DNA from 4 places in the Pseudonocardia sp. 2-7 genome. Region 3 is predicted to be linked to each of the others. Evidence: predicted binding sites of a transcription regulator. Region 3 holds the regulator's gene; each other region holds the start of a gene.

Region 1 (4,217 bases), 270 kb from region 3:
CGCCGACGAGCTGCGGGCGGCACTGCTCGGCCGCTGAGCTGCGACGTCCGGGTGAACCGGGCGCCGGAGGCCGCGCATCTGCGGCCGTCGACCGGAGGCGCGTCCTCAGCTGAGGACCGCTCCCGCGGGCCCGTCCGTTCGGGCCGTGCACGTCGAACGGACGGGCCGATATACACCGGACATGACGGTCGCCGCGCTCTACCGCTATCCGGTCAAGTCGATGCTCGGGGAGTCCCTGACCCGGGCCACCATCACCGAACGGGGGCTGCTCGGCGACCGCGCCTACGCGGTGCTCGACAACGGGACCGGCATCATCGCCAGCGCCAAGGTGCCCAAGCGCTGGCTGGGACTGTTGAGCTTCTCCGCGCGGTTCGTGGCCGAGCCGGTCGTCGGGGAGCCCACCCCGCCGGTGGAGATCACCTTCCCGGACGGCTCGGTGCTGCGCAGCGACGACGAGGGCCTCGACACCGCGCTCTCCGCGGCGCTGGGCCGCGACGTCTCGCTGATCTCGGTCCCACCGGAGGGGAGCTACTTCGAGGAGCTGTGGCCCGACATCGAGGGCCTCACTCCGCAGCAGCTCGCGCCGCGGAAGCTCATCGAGGACACGACGACCCGGCACGAGGACTCCGGCGAGGTCATCAGCCGGTTCGACATCTCCGCGTTCGGGGCGCCGGGCACGTTCTTCGACCTGTCGTCGTTGCACGTGCTCACCGAGTCGACGCTGGACCGGCTCCGGGAGCTGAACCCGGACGCGACCTTCGACCCGCTCCGCTACCGCCCCAACATCGTGCTGCGCGACGAGGGGACGGGCTTCGTCGAGAACGACTGGCCCGGCAGCACCAGCGCCCTGGGCGACGACGCCCGGATCACGTTCTCCTTCGCCACCATGCGCTGTGTCATGACCACGCTCCCCCAGGGCGACCTGCCCGACGACCCGGACACCCTGCGGACGATCGCGAAGAACAACCGCATCGAGATCCCGCAGGTCGGGGGGGTCTGGGCGTGCGCCGGGGTCTACGCCGAGGTCGCCGCAGGCGGGGAGATCGCCGTCGGGGACCCGCACACCGCCCCCGCCTGACCCACGCCGCGCCCGCCCCACCGACGGTGCGCCGCGACGGCGGCGGTCGCCGAGATGCAGCTCAGCGGGGTGCGGGGGCACCCTCGGGCCCCGCTGAGCTGCATCTCGACACCGTGAGAGGGCACCCCTGCCCCTGGAACGTCACCGGGATGCAGCTCGGAGCTCCCGGGTCGGCCTCTCGGATACCCCTGAGCTGCACCTCGGCGCGCGGAGGGTGGGTCCCGACCCGTCGAGTGTGTTCGCATAGCGAACGCTTGTGCGTCTGTCGTACGCCGCGTACCGTCGTCCGCGACGGAGGTGCGTGATGGACAAGGTGGTGGCATCCGCCGCGGACGCGGTCGCCGACATCGGCGACGGGGCGTCGCTCGCGGTCGGCGGGTTCGGCATGTCCGGGGTTCCGACGGTGCTGATCGCGGCACTGCTGGAGCAGGGCGCGACGGACCTGGAGACGATCTCGAACAACCTGGGCGTCGACGGCTTCGGCCTCGGCACCCTGCTCGCCGCCGGGCGCATCCGGCGGACGATCGGCTCCTACGTCGGCAACAACAAGGAGTTCGCCCGCCAGTACCTGGCCGGTGAGCTGGAGCTGGAGCTGACCCCGCAGGGCACGCTCGCCGAGCGGCTGCGGGCCGGCGGCGCGGGCATCCCGGCGTTCTACACCCCGGCCGGGGTCGGGACGCTGGTCGCCGAGGGCGGGCTGCCCTGGCGCTACGCGTCCGACGGCTCGGTCGCCGTCGAGTCCCCGGCGAAGGAGACCCGCGAGTTCGACGGCGTGACCTACGTCCTCGAGCGCGCCCTCACCCCGGACTTCGCGCTGGTCCACGCCTGGAAGGGCGACCGGCACGGAAACCTGGTGTTCCGGCGCGCGGCGCGCAACTTCAACCCGGACTGCGCCGCGGCCGGGCGGACCACGATCGCCCAGGTCGAGCACCTGGTCGAGCCCGGGGAGATCGACCCCGACGCGGTGCACACCCCCGGCATCCACGTGCACCGCGTGCTGCACGTCCCCGGCGTCGAGAAGCCGGTCGAGTTCAGGACGGTGCGTTGACCATGGCCCTCAACCGTGACGAGATGGCCGCCCGGGTCGCGGCCGAGCTGCCCGACGGCGCGTACGTCAACCTCGGCATCGGCATGCCGACCCTGGTGCCCGGACACATCCCCGAGGGCCGGACGGTCGTCCTGCACTCGGAGAACGGGATCCTCGGCGTCGGCCCCTACCCCACCGACGAGGAGGTCGACGCCGACCTCATCAACGCCGGCAAGGAGACCGTCACCGTCGCCGACGGCGCCGCCTTCTTCGGCTCCGCGGAGAGCTTCGGCCAGATCCGGGCCGGGAAGCTCGACGTCGCCGTCCTGGGCGGGATGGAGGTCGCCGCGAACGGCGACCTCGCGAACTGGGCGATCCCCGGCAAGATGATCAAGGGGATGGGCGGGGCGATGGACCTCGTCCACGGCGCGCGCTCGGTGATCGTGATGATGGACCACGTCTCCAAGGACGGGTCCCCCAAGATCGTCGAGCGGTGCTCGCTGCCGATCACCGGCCTGGGCTGCGTCACGAAGATCGTCACCGACCTGGCGGTCATCGACGTGACGCCGGACGGGCTCGAGCTGGTCGAGACCGCGCCCGGAGTCGGCGCCGACGAGGTGCGGGAGAAGACCGGCGCCCCGCTGCGCTGACACCGCCCGCTGCGCCGTCACCGCCCCGCTGCGCCGACGGCCGCCGCCGGTCCGGCACCGCCCGCCGGGCGCACCCCTCGGTCGCGCCCGGCCGCGGCGCCCTCAGGCGGGCTCGCCCGGCGTGACCGGCAGCCGGGACAGGCCCCGGACCAGCGTCGACTCGCGGTACACGAGCTCGGACGGGTCGACGGCCAGCGCCAGGTCCGGCCGCTGGGCGATGAGCTTGCCGATGGCCACCCGCCCCTCGGTGCGGGCGAGCTGCGCGCCCAGGCAGAAGTGGATGCCGTGGCCGAAGAACACCCCCGACGACGAGTCCCGGGTGATGTCGAGCCGCTCCGGGTCCGCCAGCCACTCCGGGTCCCGGTTCGCCGCGGCGAGGCCGAGCATGACGGTCGACCCGGCCGGGATGGTCACCCCGGAGTACTCGACGTCCTCGCTGGCGAACCGCATCGGGGCGTTGGCGACCGGGGACTCGAAGCGCAGGAACTCCTCCACCGCCGAGGTGATCAGCGACGGGTCGGCCTGCAGCCGGGCGCGCTGCTCGGGGTGGGTCAGCAGGGCGAGCACGCCGTTGCCGATCAGGTTGACCGTGGTCTCGTGCCCGGCGATGAGCAGCAGCGTCGCCATCGCGACCAGCTCCTCGGACGAGAGGCGGTCGCCGTCGGCGTCGCTGACCGCGAGCAGGCCGGACAGCAGGGCGTCGTCGGGCTCGGTGCGCTTGCGTTCGATCAGCTCGGCGAGGTAGCCGTTCAGGCTGCCCATCGCGGCGAACTTCTCCTCCTGCGGGGAGTCGTCGACCATCACCGACGACCACGCCGAGAACATGTCGCGGTCCTCGGCGGGCACCCCCAGCAGCTCGCAGATGACCAGCACCGGGACGAGGAACGCGTACTGGCGCATGAGGTCGACGGGGCCCTCGGCGGGCAGCGCGTCGAGCAGCTCCTGGGTGATCTCCTCGACCCGGGGCTGCAGGTCGTTCATCCGCCGCACGGTGAACGAGCGACCGACGAGCTTGCGCAGCCGGGTGTGGTCCGGCGGGTCCATCAGGATCATCATCGGAATCGGCGCGGCCGGCTGGCCCTCGCGCTGGTCGGCGGGGAGCGTCCAGCGCCAGTCCTTGCTCAGCCGCGGGTCGACGAACGCCGCACGGACGTCGGCGTAGCGGCTGATCAGCCACGCCTTCCCGTCCGGCAGCGCGAGCTCGCGCACCGGCTCCTCGGTGCGCAGGGCCGCGTAGGCGGGGTGCGGGTCGGTCCAGAAGTCGCCCGAGAACAGGTCGTGCGTCTCGGTGCCGGTGGTGGTCAGCGCCATGGGGACCATGGTGCCAGCCATGGGTAAGCGACCGCTTACATCAGCCGTGTGACCGAGCACACAGCCGGGTCGAGCTCGACGTCGGCCGGGGCCGGGTGGCCCAGGACGACCGACGCGGCCAGCGCCGCCAGTGCCGGGGCGGACTCGATGC
Region 2 (4,217 bases), 830 kb from region 3:
GGCGCCGCGCTGCTTGGCCCACTCCTGCCAGCCGTCGAGCACCTTGCGGGGCTGCGACGCCCCGCCCGGCATGACGACCGCGCCGACGTAGGGGTTCTGGAAGACCCGGAACCCGGTTCCCGCGAAGTACGACGTGAGCTCGGTGAGCTCGATGTCGAAGCGCAGGTCGGGCTTGTCCGAGCCGTAGCGGGCCATCGCCTCGGCGTAGGGCATCCGGCGGATCGGGGTCTCGATCTCGTACCCGACGAGGCGCCACAGCGCGGTGAGGACCTTCTCGGCGAGTGCGATGACGTCGTCCTGCTCGACGAAGCTCATCTCGATGTCGAGCTGGGTGAACTCCGGCTGGCGGTCGGCGCGGAAGTCCTCGTCGCGGTAGCAGCGCGCGATCTGGTAGTACCGCTCCAGCCCGCCGACCATGAGCAGCTGTTTGAACAGCTGCGGGCTCTGCGGCAGCGCGTACCAGGAGCCGGGGCGCAGCCGCGCCGGGACGACGAAGTCGCGCGCGCCCTCGGGGGTGGACCGGGTCAGGGTCGGCGTCTCGACCTCGATGAAGTCCTCCGCGGCCAGCACGTCGCGGGCGGCCTTGTTCACGTCGCTGCGCAGCTTCATCGCCGCGGCGGGCCCGGAACGACGCAGGTCGAGGTAGCGGTGGGAGAGCCGGATCTCCTCGCCGACGCCGGTGTGCTCGTCGATCGGGAACGGCAGCGGCGCCGACTCCGACAGGACGGTCAGCTCGGTGACCGTGACCTCGATGTCGCCGGTCGGCAGGTCGGAGTTCTCGTTGCCCGCGGGCCGGCGGACGACCTCGCCGACGACCTGGATGCAGAACTCGGAGCGCAGCCGGTGGGCCCGCTCGGCCATCTCGCCCTCGCGGAACACGACCTGGGCCGATCCGGAGCGGTCCCGCAGGTCGATGAAGATCACGCCGCCGTGATCGCGGCGGCGGGCCACCCATCCGGCGAGGGTCACGGTCTGGCCGGCGTTCTCGGCACGCAGCGTGCCGACGGGGTGGGTTCGCATCACGGCGGTCAAGGCTATCGGCATCCCCCGGGCCGTCTGCCACCAGGTTTCCGGCGGGTTCTCAGAGCAGGCTCAGCTGCCCGTCCCCGGGCTCCGCAGCCCGCGGCGACGCGACCGGCTGCCGGGACCACCCCGGGTCGCGCGGGTTCGGCTCGGGCCGGTCCAGGCCGTGCCGAGCCAGCAGCGGGGCGACCCGCCGGGCCAGGGTCCCGCGGTAGTCCCGGGTGGCGTAGGCCCCGCCGCGGTAGAGCCGCTCGTAGCGCGGCAGCAGCGCGGGGTGGGTCCGCCCCAGCCAGGCCAGGAACCACTCCCGGGCCCCGGGACGCAGGTGCAGCGCGAGCACCGTGGCCCGGCTCGCCCCGGCGGCGGCGATCTCCGCCAGCAGGGCGTCGAGGGCCTCGGTGGAGTCGGTCAGCCACGGCAGCACCGGGGCCACCATGACCCCGCAGGGCAGGCCGGCGTCGGTGATCCGGCGGACGAGGTCGAGGCGGGCGAGCGGACCGGGGGTGCCCGGCTCCAGGTGCGACTGCAGCTCCCGGTCCAGCAGCGCGATCGACACCCCGGTGCCGACGCGGACGTCGGCGTTCGCGGCCGCGAGCTGCGGCAGGTCCCGGCCCAGCACGGTGCCCTTGGTCAGGATGGAGAACGGCGTGCCGGAGCGGGCCAGCGCGGTGATCACCCCGGGCATCAGCCGGTAGCGGCCCTCCGCCCGCTGGTAGGGGTCGGTGTTGGTACCCATCGCGACGTGCTCGCGCCGCCACGACGGCCGGGCCAGCTCCCGCTCCAGCACCCGTGCCACGTTCACCTTGACCACGATCTGGGAGTCGAAGTCCGCGCCCGCGTCGAGGTCGAGGTAGGTGTGGGTGTTGCGGGCGAAGCAGTTGTGGCTGACCACCCCGGCGGCGACGAAGTCCCCCGTGCCGGTGGTGATGTCGACCATCGGGCGGAGGGTGCCGGTGTCGCGGACCGCCACGACCCGCGGCGCTCCCCCCGGCGGCTCCTCGACGCGGGCGCCGCCGACGTCGCGCACCCGGGCCACGGCCGGGTCGGTCACCGCGACCAGCCGCAGCTGCTCGGCGACCCCGCCCAACACCCGCAGCGCCCGCACCCCGGGCCGGGCCGACGGCTCGGAGGCCACGCGGAACCCGAGCCGGCGCAGCGCGTCGACACAGGCCCGGGTGAGCTCCTCGTCGCCGGGCACGATCCGCAGCACACCGGCGGAGACCTCACCGCAGGCGTCGACGATCCCGCCGACGAACCCGGCCGTCCAGCCGCGGGCGGGCCGCTGCGGCCAGGCCGTCGGCGACGGGGCGGGCGCCGCGATCATCCCGGCGGCCACGGGCGCCGGCCGTGCGGTCAGCAGGTGGTGGGCGCGGGCGAGCGCCTCCAGCTCGACCCAGGCGGTCGGGAACGGCTCGGCCCGCACCCGGCCGCGCACCGCGTCGGCCCGGACCAGCCCGCACAGCCAGCCCTCGGCGTATCCGTCGGGCCGGGCCCTGCCCGGGACCGCGGCCGCACCGGGCCCGACCAGCGCCGTCCCCGGGCTCAGGTGCGGCCGGTCCGCGGAGGCCCGGCAGCGCCCCGGTCGCACGTGCGCCCAGCCGGAGGTGGTGAGGAAGCGGTGCTCGGCGGAGGTGACGAGCCGCGTGCCGTCGTCGAGGGTCACCTCCTGGGCGCGGCGCCGCGTCGACCAGCGCCCGAGCACCGGGGTGCGGACGAAGCGGCGCCGACCGCCGCCGTCGGTGACGGTGCCGACCACCTCGTCGCCCGGGCGCAGCTCCCCGATCGGCCGCGACCGGCCGTCGGCGGTGAGTACCGGGGTCTCCGGGACGAGGCAGTAGGTGCACGCGTGCGAGCAGCCGCGGTAGGGGTTGACCGTCCAGCCGAACGGCACCGGTGACGACGACGGCACCCGGTTCAGCACCGAGCGCGCCTCGACCTCGTGGAACACCGTGTCCGCGAACCCCGGCGTGCGCACCGAGCGCAGCAACCCCCGCATCCCCGGCAGCGCCGTCGCGTTCCCGACACCGTCCACCCCGACCTGCTGTCCGTCCCATCGCACCGAGTCAGTCGAACACAAGTTCGAACGTCGGACAACCGGTCGTCGCCGGGCGGTCGCGTCCGGGCGAACGGCACCCCGCAGGTCGAAGATCGTTTGCAAGGATGCGGACGTGCCCCCGCCCCCGCCCGTGCCGCGTGACCCGTCCGCCCCCGACGGCGGGCGGCCCGCCGCCCCGCGGACGGGTGGGCGGCGGCGCGCCGAGGACCGGCCCCCGGGCGCCTCGGGCGGGCACCGGCTCCCGGGTGGCGAACCGGCGCGGCACCGGGCCCGCCACGCTCCGGCCCCGCGGCGTCCGGCCCCCGTGGAGGACCGCCCCGGGCCCGCACCGGCGCGCGGCGCGGCGGCGGACCCCGCCGACGGCGCCGAGACCGGTCCCATCCCCCACCCCGGGCACCCGGGCGGCTGGGGCGACTGCCCCGGCCAGGCCGACCTCGGCGCCACACCCGGCCCGGCGGCCCCGCCCGCAGCCGGCCGGGGACACCGGCCGGGACACGAGCACGGACACGGGTACGGGCACGGCGCCGCGTCCCCGGCCGGGAGACGGGTGCGCAGACTGCTGGTCGCGCTGCTCGTGCCGTGCGTGCTCGCGACGCTCGCCGGGGTGGCCCTGCTGTGGCCGGGTGCGACCCCGGTCCCGGAGATCCCACCCACCCAGCAGGTGCACGGGACCGTCACCGCGGTGCAGGTCGCGGACTGCTCCCCCGGCGCCGGGGACCGTCGCTGCACCGGGGTGACGGTCGCGCTGTCCGACGGGCCGCGCGCCGGGCGGGACCTGGTGCAGCTGGTGCCGAACGAGCCGTCGACGCCGCGGTTCGCGGTGGGCGACCCGGTCACGCTGTCCTGGTCGGGCGCGAACCCCGACGACGCGGGCTCCTACCAGCTCGTGGACTTCCAGCGCGGCGCTCCGCTGGGGTGGCTGGCGGCGGCGTTCGCGCTGGCCGTCGTGGTGCTCGGGCGGCTGCGCGGGTTCGCGGCCCTGGTCAGCCTGGCGCTGAGCTTCGGGATCCTCCTGTGGTTCGTGCTGCCGGCGATCCTGTCCGGCGGCTCCCCGCTCGCGGTCGCCGTCACCGGCGCCTGCCTGATCATGTTCGTGGTGCTGTACCTGACCCACGGGTTCACCGCGCGGACCTCGTGC
Region 3 (4,217 bases):
CCAGCTGGAGGAGCGGCTCAAGGTCAAGGTCATCGACCGGACCGCGCTGATCCTCGACATCTTCGCCCAGCACGCCCGTTCCCGGGACGGCAAGGCCCAGGTCGAGCTCGCGCAGCTGTCCTACCTGCTGCCGCGGCTGCGCGGCTGGGGTGAGGCGCTGTCCCGGCAGGTCGGTGGCCGCGCCGCGGGCGGTGTCGGTATCGGTGGCCGTGGCCCCGGTGAGACGAAGATCGAGCTGGACCGGCGCCGGATCCGCGCGCGCATGTCGAAGCTGCGCCGCGAGATCGGTGCGATGCGCCAGGTCCGCGAGACCCAGCGCGGCAGCCGTCGCCGCAACGAGATCCCGTCGGTCGCGATCGTCGGCTACACCAACGCGGGCAAGTCGAGCCTGCTCAACCAGCTCACCGACGCCGGCGTGCTGGTGCAGGACGCGCTGTTCGCGACGCTGGACCCGACCACCCGCAAGGCGCAGACGCCCGACGGGCACGAGTACACCCTCACCGACACCGTCGGGTTCGTGCGGCACCTGCCGCACCAGCTCGTCGAGGCGTTCCGCTCCACGCTGGAGGAGGCAGCCCGGGCCGACCTGCTGGTGCACGTCGTCGACGGGTCCGACCCGCTGCCCGACGACCAGATCGCCGCGGTCCGCCAGGTGCTCGTCGAGGTCGGTGAGGCTGCGGGCGACACGATGCCGCCCGAGCTGCTCGTGATCAACAAGACCGACGCGGCCGGTGACCTCGCGCTGGCCCGGCTGCGGCACGCCCAGCCGGACGCGGTGTTCGTCTCCGCGCACAGCGGAGACGGGATCAGCCGGCTCCGGGAGCGCATCGCCGAGCGACTGCCGCGCCCGGAGTACGAGGTCGACCTCCTGCTGCCCTACACCGAGGGTGCGCTGGTCGCGCGGCTGCACGACGACGGCGAGGTCCTCGCCGAGGAACACACCGCCGACGGCACCCGGATCCGGGCGCGGGTGAAGCCCGAGCTGGGCACCGCGGTGCTGCCGTTCGCGGTGGCGGGCTCGGCCCTGCCGACCGGGACCGGCACCGACCTGCCGGCGACGGCGGCGGGCCACTGAGCGTCCCACCGGCCGGGCGGCCGGGTCCCGGGACCGTGGCCCGCCGCCTGACCGCGGTCCTCTGCCTGACCGGCGCGCTCACGGGTGCGGCCGCGCCGCCGCCCGGGGCGATCCCGGCCTGCTCGATCGACGACCCGCGGCTGGCGGAGCTGTCCGGACTGGTCGCCGAGGGCCCGCCCGGCGCGGCCCCGCAGCGCTACCACGCCGTCGTCGACGGCGGCGGGACCGCGCGGACGTTCACCCTGGACCCGGCCAGCTGTGCGGTCACCGGCACCCGGCAGGCCGACGTCCCGGTCACCGACGTCGAGGACCTCGGCCTCGGACCGGGCGGGGAGCTGTGGCTCGCCGACACCGGCGACAACGGGGCGCGGCGCGGGTCGGTCCGGCTCGTCGTGCTGCCCCCGGCCGGACCGCCACGGGTGCACGACCTCGTCCACCCCGACGGTCCGCGCGACGTCGAGGCACTGCTGGTCGGCGACGACGGCGTGCCCCTGCTGGTCGACAAGACCACCGGGGCCGCCGGGGTGTACCGGCCCGCCGCGCCGCTGCGCGATGGCGGGGACCCCGTGGAGCTGCGCCGGGTGGCACAGGTGGTGCTGCCCTGGTCCGGCACCGGCGGCGGGCCGCTCGGGGCCGCCGGGTCGCGCACGGTCACCGGCGGCGGGCTCTCGCCGGCCGGGGCAGATGGCGGGCGCGCCGTCGTGCTGCGGACCTACACCGACGCCTGGGTGTTCCCGCTGCCCGCCGGCGGACCGGCGACCGCCGACGCGCTGGTCGCGGCCCTGGGCGGGGCACCGCTGCCGGTGCCGTTGCCGGGGGAGGCGCAGGGTGAGGCGATCGCCCCGGACGGCCGGGGCGCGCTGCACTCCGGGAGCGAGGCGAGGGGCCTGACCGCGGCGGCGGTCACGGTCGTCCCGGGCGCGGTGTCCGCGGCGACCGTTCCGCAGGCACCGGTCGTGCCTCAGCCCGCCGCGGTGCCCGAGTACCGCACGTACCCGTCGTGGCTGCCTGCCGCGGGCGGGGCCGCGGCGCTCGGGGCGCTGCTGGCCGCCGGCGCCGTCGCGATGTCCCTGCACGGACGGCGCCGCCGGTCCCGCTGATCGCGGGAGCGGGCGCCGTCCGAGGAGGTCAGAGGCGGCGCAGGACCGCCACGACGCGGCCCAGGATCGACGCGTCGTCACCCGGGATCGGGTCGTAGGCGTCGTTCGCGGGCATCAGCCAGATGTGCCCGTCCTTGCGGCGGAACGTCTTCACAGTCGCCTCGCCGTCGATCATCGCGGCCACGACCTCGCCCTGCTCGGCCACCGGCTGCTGGCGCACGACGACCCAGTCGCCGTCGGTGATCGCGGCGTCGACCATCGAGTCACCCTTGACGTTGAGCAGGAACAGCGTGCCCTCGCCGACGATCTCGCGCGGCAGCGGGAACACGTCCTGCACGGCCTGCTCGGCCAGGATCGGGCCACCGGCGGCGATGTCGCCGATGAGCGGCACGAACGCCGGCGCCGGCCGCGCGGAACGCAGGTCGGCGGTGTCGGTGTCGGAGTCCGTCCCGTCGGTACCGGCGATCTGCTCCGGGCTGCGGACGTCGACCGCGCGGGTGCGGTTCGGGTCGCGCCGGAGGAAGCCCTTGCGCTCCAGGGTGCGGAGCTGGTGGTGCACCGACGAGGTGGACGTGAGGCCCACCGCGTCACCGATCTCGCGGACGCTGGGCGGGTAGCCGTACCGGTCCACCCAGTCCCGGATGACGGCCAGGACCTTCTTCTGCCGCGGGGTCAGGCCGCGGGTGTCGGCCGCGGGGTCGGGGAACTCCCGGACCTTCGCGGATCCCCGGTCCGCGGCGGTGCCGGTCACGCCGGGACCACCGTGTCCGGTGTCGTCCGCTGCCATCGCATTCGCCTCCTCGGGGTACTTACGGCGACGACCCTAGCCGCCACGGGCCCGTTCGCCAAACATGCGTTCGAAGTCGCCCGGGGCGTGTCGTGGATTCCGTCGGGCCGCGGTGGTACAACATCGCACACGCGTTCGATCGAACACTGGTTCGATCGAACGCGGTCCGCGTCGCCGTCCGGCCGCGCGGGGGCGACCGGCAGCGGGAACGGCAGCGGGGGTGGCGATCGTGGGTGCGGCGGTCATCGGGGACGTGACGGTCATCGGGCGGGTCCCGGGGTGCGCCGCGACCGACGGGGTGCGGCCCGGCCGGGTGCCGGGCGTCGTGCGCCGTGCGGTGGCCGCGTCGGGTGTCCTGCTCGCCTCGGCGGCCGCGGTCGTCGCGCTCGGGGTGCTCGCCGACGTCGCGGTCGCCACCCACGGCCCGGTCGGGCCGCCCGCGGTCGGCGCACCACGCTGAGAACGTCCCCGGCACGGGCGACGATCTGCGGGAACGCGGTTGTTGTCGGTGCCGGGTGCTACACCGCTCGTACACCCGTTCGACCGGGCTCGGGGAAGGGCCGGTCGGGAGCGGGGGAGACGAGACCGCCCGGGGGACGGGCGGTCCGACGGCAGGAGGAACCATGCGAGAGCTCGACGAGCGGATCCGCGATCACGGCGCGGTCGGCTGCCTGACCGGCGCCCCGGCGCCCGGCACCCCCACCTCGCGCGCCCGGCGCGCCGCCCGGGAGCGGGTGCGGGCCGCCGACGGTCTCGCCGGTGCGGCCGGTGCCGGCTCGTCGGCCGCCGCGCGCGCGGCCCACCGGTGGGCGGCCCACGGGGCGCGCGAGCGCGCACTGACCGAGTCGGTGGCCCGCCATCCCGCCGCCCGTTCCCGGCGCGTTCCGGTGTCCGGCGCCCCCGGGGCCGGTGTCCCGGTGTCCGGTCCCGCCGGCGGTCCGAACCCCGCGGTCCGGACGCCCCGCTGCACCACCGCGGACCCGGCCCCGAGGGCGACGGCGACGCTGACGCGGCCCGCGCCGGCCGCGGCGCCGCCCCGTCCTCGGTCGGTGGCCGTGCCGGCACCGCGCACCGTCCGTCCGCCGTCCCGGCGCTGCCTGGTCCCGGCGCGCCCGCGTCCGGCCCGCAGCCGCGCCCGCGGGCGCCTGGAGCGGTTCCTCACCGGGGTCGCGGCCCTGCTGTGCGCGACGACCGCGGTGGTGGCGCTCGGGCTGCTGGGCGACGCGGCGGCGGGCTGGAACGCCCCCGCGGCCGC
Region 4 (4,217 bases), 2.4 Mb from region 3:
CGCCCCGTCCGGACAGCTCCTCGAAGGAGACCACACGGGGTGAGCCGGGTCCCGCACCGCCGACGCCGCCGTCGGCGCTCTCCCCGGAGGCCGGGTCGAGCCCGGGGCCGGGGCCGGGGCCGGGGCCGGGGCCGGGGCCGTCGAGGGTCAGCCTGCGGACCGGGGCGGGGGCCGCCGCCCCGTCCGTCGCGCCGTCCGCCGCCGGTCCCGTGGACCAGGCAGCCGGCGGGTCGGTCGCCGTCGTGGGGGCCTCGTCGGCACCGCTCAGCGCGGCGAACGAGACCTGGTGGGGGCTCGTGTCCCAGCCGGGGACCGCCGGGGGCTCGGCGACGGACTCGTCCGGCTCACCGCCGGTCGGGTCGGCGGTCCGGATCGCGGGCGGATCCTGCTCGTCGGTGACCGACGGGGTCACGCCGAACAGTTCGTCGAGCGGGACGGTGCGGGGCCTGACCGGCTCCGCACCGTCCCGTCCGGACGTGCCTCCGGACCCGTCGCGCTCGCCGGCCACGCTCAGAAGTCGACCGGGGCCGGGAGGGGCTCGACCGGGCTGGTCTCCTCGGCGTCGACGACGGCGCCGATCCCCAGCTTCTCCTTGATGCGCTTCTCGACCTCGGCGGCGACGTCCGGGTTCTCCTTGAGGAACTTGCGGGCGTTCTCCTTGCCCTGCCCCATCTGGTCGCCCTCGTAGGTGTACCAGGCACCGGACTTGCGGATGATCCCCTGCTCGACGCCCACGTCGATCAGCGAACCCTCCTTGGAGATGCCGACGCCGTAGAGCACGTCGAACTCCGCCTGCTTGAACGGCGGGGCCACCTTGTTCTTCACGACCTTGACCCGGGTCCGGCTGCCGACCATGTCGGTGCCGTCCTTCAGGGTCTCGATGCGGCGGATGTCCATGCGGACCGACGCGTAGAACTTCAGCGCCTTACCACCGGTCGTGGTCTCCGGGGACCCGAACATCACGCCGATCTTCTCGCGCAGCTGGTTGATGAAGATCGCGGTGGTGCCGGAGTTGCTGAGCGCACCGGTGATCTTCCGCAGCGCCTGGCTCATCAGCCGGGCCTGCAGGCCGACATGGCTGTCGCCCATCTCGCCCTCGATCTCGGCGCGCGGCACGAGCGCGGCCACCGAGTCGATGACGATGATGTCGAGCGCGCCGGAGCGGATCAGCATGTCCGCGATCTCCAGCGCCTGCTCACCGGTGTCCGGCTGGGAGACCAGCAGGTCGTCGGTGTCGACGCCGAGCGCCTTGGCGTACTCCGGGTCGAGCGCGTGCTCGGCGTCGATGAACGCCGCGACGCCTCCGGCGGCCTGCGCGCTCGCGACGGCGTGCAGCGCGACGGTCGTCTTGCCGCTGGACTCCGGGCCGTAGATCTCGACGACGCGGCCGCGCGGGATGCCCCCGACGCCGAGCGCGACGTCGAGCGCGATGGAGCCCGTGGAGATGGCACTGATCGGGACGCGGGTCTGGTCGCCCAGGCGCATCACCGATCCCTTGCCGTGGTTCTTCTCGATCTGGGCGAGGGCGAGTTCGAGCGCCTTGCCGCGGTCCGGAGCGGACATCTCTTGACTCCTCGCTGGTGGTCGACGATCGGGTCCTGCTGGTGTCTTTCGGGGAGGCACACCACAACGGTATGGGGTACCCCTGACAGTTACGGGCCCGGATCGGCGCCTGTGGACAACTCGTCCGACACCGCGCCGCAGGACCGGTACCGCGAGCCCTGGCGGAACCGTAGACGAACACGCGTTCGATCCGACACCGCGACACGCCGACCGGGCAACCACGGGAGCCGAGCGGTCCCCACGACCGCCCGGGACGCCGCTACCGCCGTGCGGGTGGGACCTCGTAGGCCGCGCAGACCGCGCGCCAGACCCGGCGCAGGTCGAGACCCGCCTCGATCGCCTGCTCGACGGTCCGGCCGCCGAGGTCGGAGAAGACGTGGTCGCGGGACAGCGACGCCGCCCGCACCGGCCCGAACTCGCCCTCCATCAGTTCCCGGAAGTGGCTCAGTCGCACGCCCGCGAGGGTAGACGGGTCACCCGTTCCGTGTGGTGTCCGCCCGTTGACGGCCCCGGAGCCGGTAGCCTGGGTGATATGTCCGAACTGCTCGCGACCGTCCCGGTCGACGTCGCCGACGAGGTCCTCGCGACGACCGGCATCGGGTCGCCCCTGGCGTGGCAGGTCGTGTCGCTGCTCGCGCTGCTGTCCGCGCTGGTCGTGCTGGTGCGCTGGTGGCTCCACCAGCGCCGTCGCTGAGGGTCCCGCTCAGCCGGCCGCCGTGCGGGCCGGGCGCGCGACCACCAGCAGGAACGGCACCGTCGCCACGACCACCAGCGCGCCGAGCAGCGCGTAGGACGACACCGTCACGAGCACCCCGGCCACGATCCCGGCGGCGGCGCCGGCCAGGTTCATCGCCACGTCCACCCAGCCCTGCACCCGCGGCCGGTCGGCCACCGCCAGCGACGCCGTGAGCTGCGCCGACCCGCCCACCACCGCTGCCGACCAGCCCAGACCGAGCAGCACCAGGCCCACGGACAGCAGGCCGGTCGAGGTCGGCGCGGCGAGGGCGCAGACCACCCCCGCCAGCGGCAGCAGCACCCCGGCACCGGCCAGCACCCGGGCCGGTCCGAGCCGGTCGGCGAGCCACCCGAACAGCGGGCTGAGCGCGTACATCCCCGCGATGTGCAGGCTGATCACCAGCCCGACGACCGACAGCGCCGCGCCGCCGTGGTCCATGTGCACCGGGGTCATCGACATCAGCCCGACCATCACCGCGTGCCCGAGCACGATGCCGACCGCGCCGAGCAGCGCGGGGCGCGAGGCCCGCAGCACCGCCCACGGCCGCACCGCCGCGGCCCCGGGCGCGGTGGCCGGCGTCCCCGCGTGCTCCCGGGCCCGCAGCAGCGGGTCGGGCCGCAGACCCAGCCACCCGGTCAGGGCCGCCAGGGCGAAGGCGACCGCGCAGAGCAGGTACGGACCGGCGACACCGGGCAGCCCGGCCGACACGGCCACGGCGGCCGGCGGACCGAGCAGGTTCGGCCCGGCGACCGCACCGACCGTCGTCGCCCACACCACCAGCGCGAGCGCGCGGCCGGCCCGCGCCGGCGCGGCCAGGTCGGTGGCGGCGTAGCGCGCGGCGAGCCCGACCGCCGTCCCCGAACCGATCAGCAGCAACGACACCAGCAGCAGCGCCACCGAGCCGGTCGTCGCCGCGACGACCGCACCGACCGCACCGAGCAGTCCCACCAGGTGACCGCCGACCAGCGCGGGACGCCGTCCCCGGGCCTGGGCCACGCGTGCGACGACGGCGGCCGCACCCGCCGCGCCCAGCACGCTCGCCGTCGACGCGACGCCACCGACCGCGGGCGAGCCGGACAGCCGGGACGCGACCAGCGAGCTCGCGGCGATCGAGGTCGCCACGGCCGTCCCGCCGAGCACCTGCCCGATCGCGAGCACCGCCAGCAGGCGGGGCTGGGCGGGGTCCTGCGGCGGGGAGGCGGCGTCGGGTGCGGCGGTCACGGACGGATGCTGCCGTGCCACGGCCGCCGCGCGCCAGGGCGTTACGCTCCGGCCCGGCCACACGAGCGGAGGACGGTGGACATGGCAGGCACGACCCCGAACACACGCAGGTCGGCGGGCACGGACGACGCGGAGCTGCAGAACGCCTACCGCATGGTCTCCGACGTGCTGGCCGGAGCGGTGCGCGAGACCCTCGCCGCGCCGGGGCCCGACCCGGCCCGGTTCGCCGTGCGCAGGCTGACCGCGGTCGACCGGGACATGCCGCCGGACGCCACCCCGCCCGGCTGGTCGCTGGCCTTCCTGGTGCTGGCCGACTGGTACGACGCCGCCCGCACCGCGCTCGCCGACCACGACGACCGCTCCGAGCGGGCGCTGGGCTGGATCGGGAGCAACCTGGGCCCGCGCTACGCGGCCCGGGCCCGCTACACGGTCGCCCCGCTCGTCGACCCGGCCGACGCCCGCGAGACCTCGCACTACGTCGACGCGCTGGGCGTGGACTTCCTGGCGTCGATGGTCTGGACGGTCGCGGCGGTCGTCGCCGAGTTCCCGGCCGAGGACACCGCGGAGGTCTGGCCCCGCACGAGGGCCGACGCCGCCCGCTGACGTCGCAGGTCACGCCCGGTCCGACGGGCGTTCGACGGGTGACTGTCGGACCCCACCCGCATGATTGTCGGCGTGACCGCACTCGAGGGCTTCT

Evidence for each region. The regulator LexA, encoded in region 3, represses DNA repair genes until DNA is damaged. The targets are predictions, from matches to a motif close to CGAACACGTGTTCG.
Region 1: MTO91_RS17965 (CoA transferase subunit A) is a predicted target of LexA. The motif match lies at 1,326-1,339, and genes of this name have one in related genera.
Region 2: MTO91_RS15415 (intein-containing Rv2578c family radical SAM protein) is a predicted target of LexA. The motif match lies at 3,092-3,105, and genes of this name have one in related genera.
Region 4: recA (recombinase RecA) is a predicted target of LexA. The motif match lies at 1,738-1,751, and genes of this name have one in related genera.

The regions. Positions count from the first base shown of each region.
Region 1 covers NZ_CP094507.1:3,735,354-3,739,570, forward strand. Annotated here, with positions in the region: gene MTO91_RS17955 (HAD hydrolase-like protein) at 1-37, shown strand, start outside; gene MTO91_RS17960 (MOSC domain-containing protein) at 182-1,078, shown strand; gene MTO91_RS17965 (CoA transferase subunit A) at 1,383-2,126, shown strand; gene MTO91_RS17970 (3-oxoacid CoA-transferase subunit B) at 2,129-2,755, shown strand; gene MTO91_RS17975 (cytochrome P450 family protein) at 2,858-4,066, opposite strand; gene MTO91_RS17980 (NAD(P)/FAD-dependent oxidoreductase) at 4,102-4,217, opposite strand, start outside.
Region 2 covers NZ_CP094507.1:3,175,510-3,179,726, forward strand. Annotated here, with positions in the region: gene aspS (aspartate--tRNA ligase) at 1-1,023, opposite strand, end outside; gene MTO91_RS15415 (intein-containing Rv2578c family radical SAM protein) at 1,082-3,055, opposite strand; gene MTO91_RS15420 (YibE/F family protein) at 3,627-4,217, shown strand, end outside.
Region 3 covers NZ_CP094507.1:4,002,234-4,006,450, reverse strand. Annotated here, with positions in the region: gene hflX (GTPase HflX) at 1-1,075, shown strand, start outside; gene MTO91_RS19225 (hypothetical protein) at 1,111-2,175, shown strand; gene lexA (transcriptional repressor LexA) at 2,204-2,962, opposite strand; gene MTO91_RS19215 (hypothetical protein) at 3,192-3,422, shown strand; gene MTO91_RS19210 (hypothetical protein) at 3,586-4,217, shown strand, end outside.
Region 4 covers NZ_CP094507.1:1,647,070-1,651,286, reverse strand. Annotated here, with positions in the region: gene MTO91_RS08245 (regulatory protein RecX) at 1-412, opposite strand, end outside; gene recA (recombinase RecA) at 511-1,563, opposite strand; gene MTO91_RS08235 (DUF3046 domain-containing protein) at 1,823-2,017, opposite strand; gene MTO91_RS08230 (hypothetical protein) at 2,096-2,257, shown strand; gene MTO91_RS08225 (MFS transporter) at 2,267-3,520, opposite strand; gene MTO91_RS08220 (hypothetical protein) at 3,602-4,123, shown strand; gene MTO91_RS08215 (ATP-dependent helicase) at 4,184-4,217, shown strand, end outside.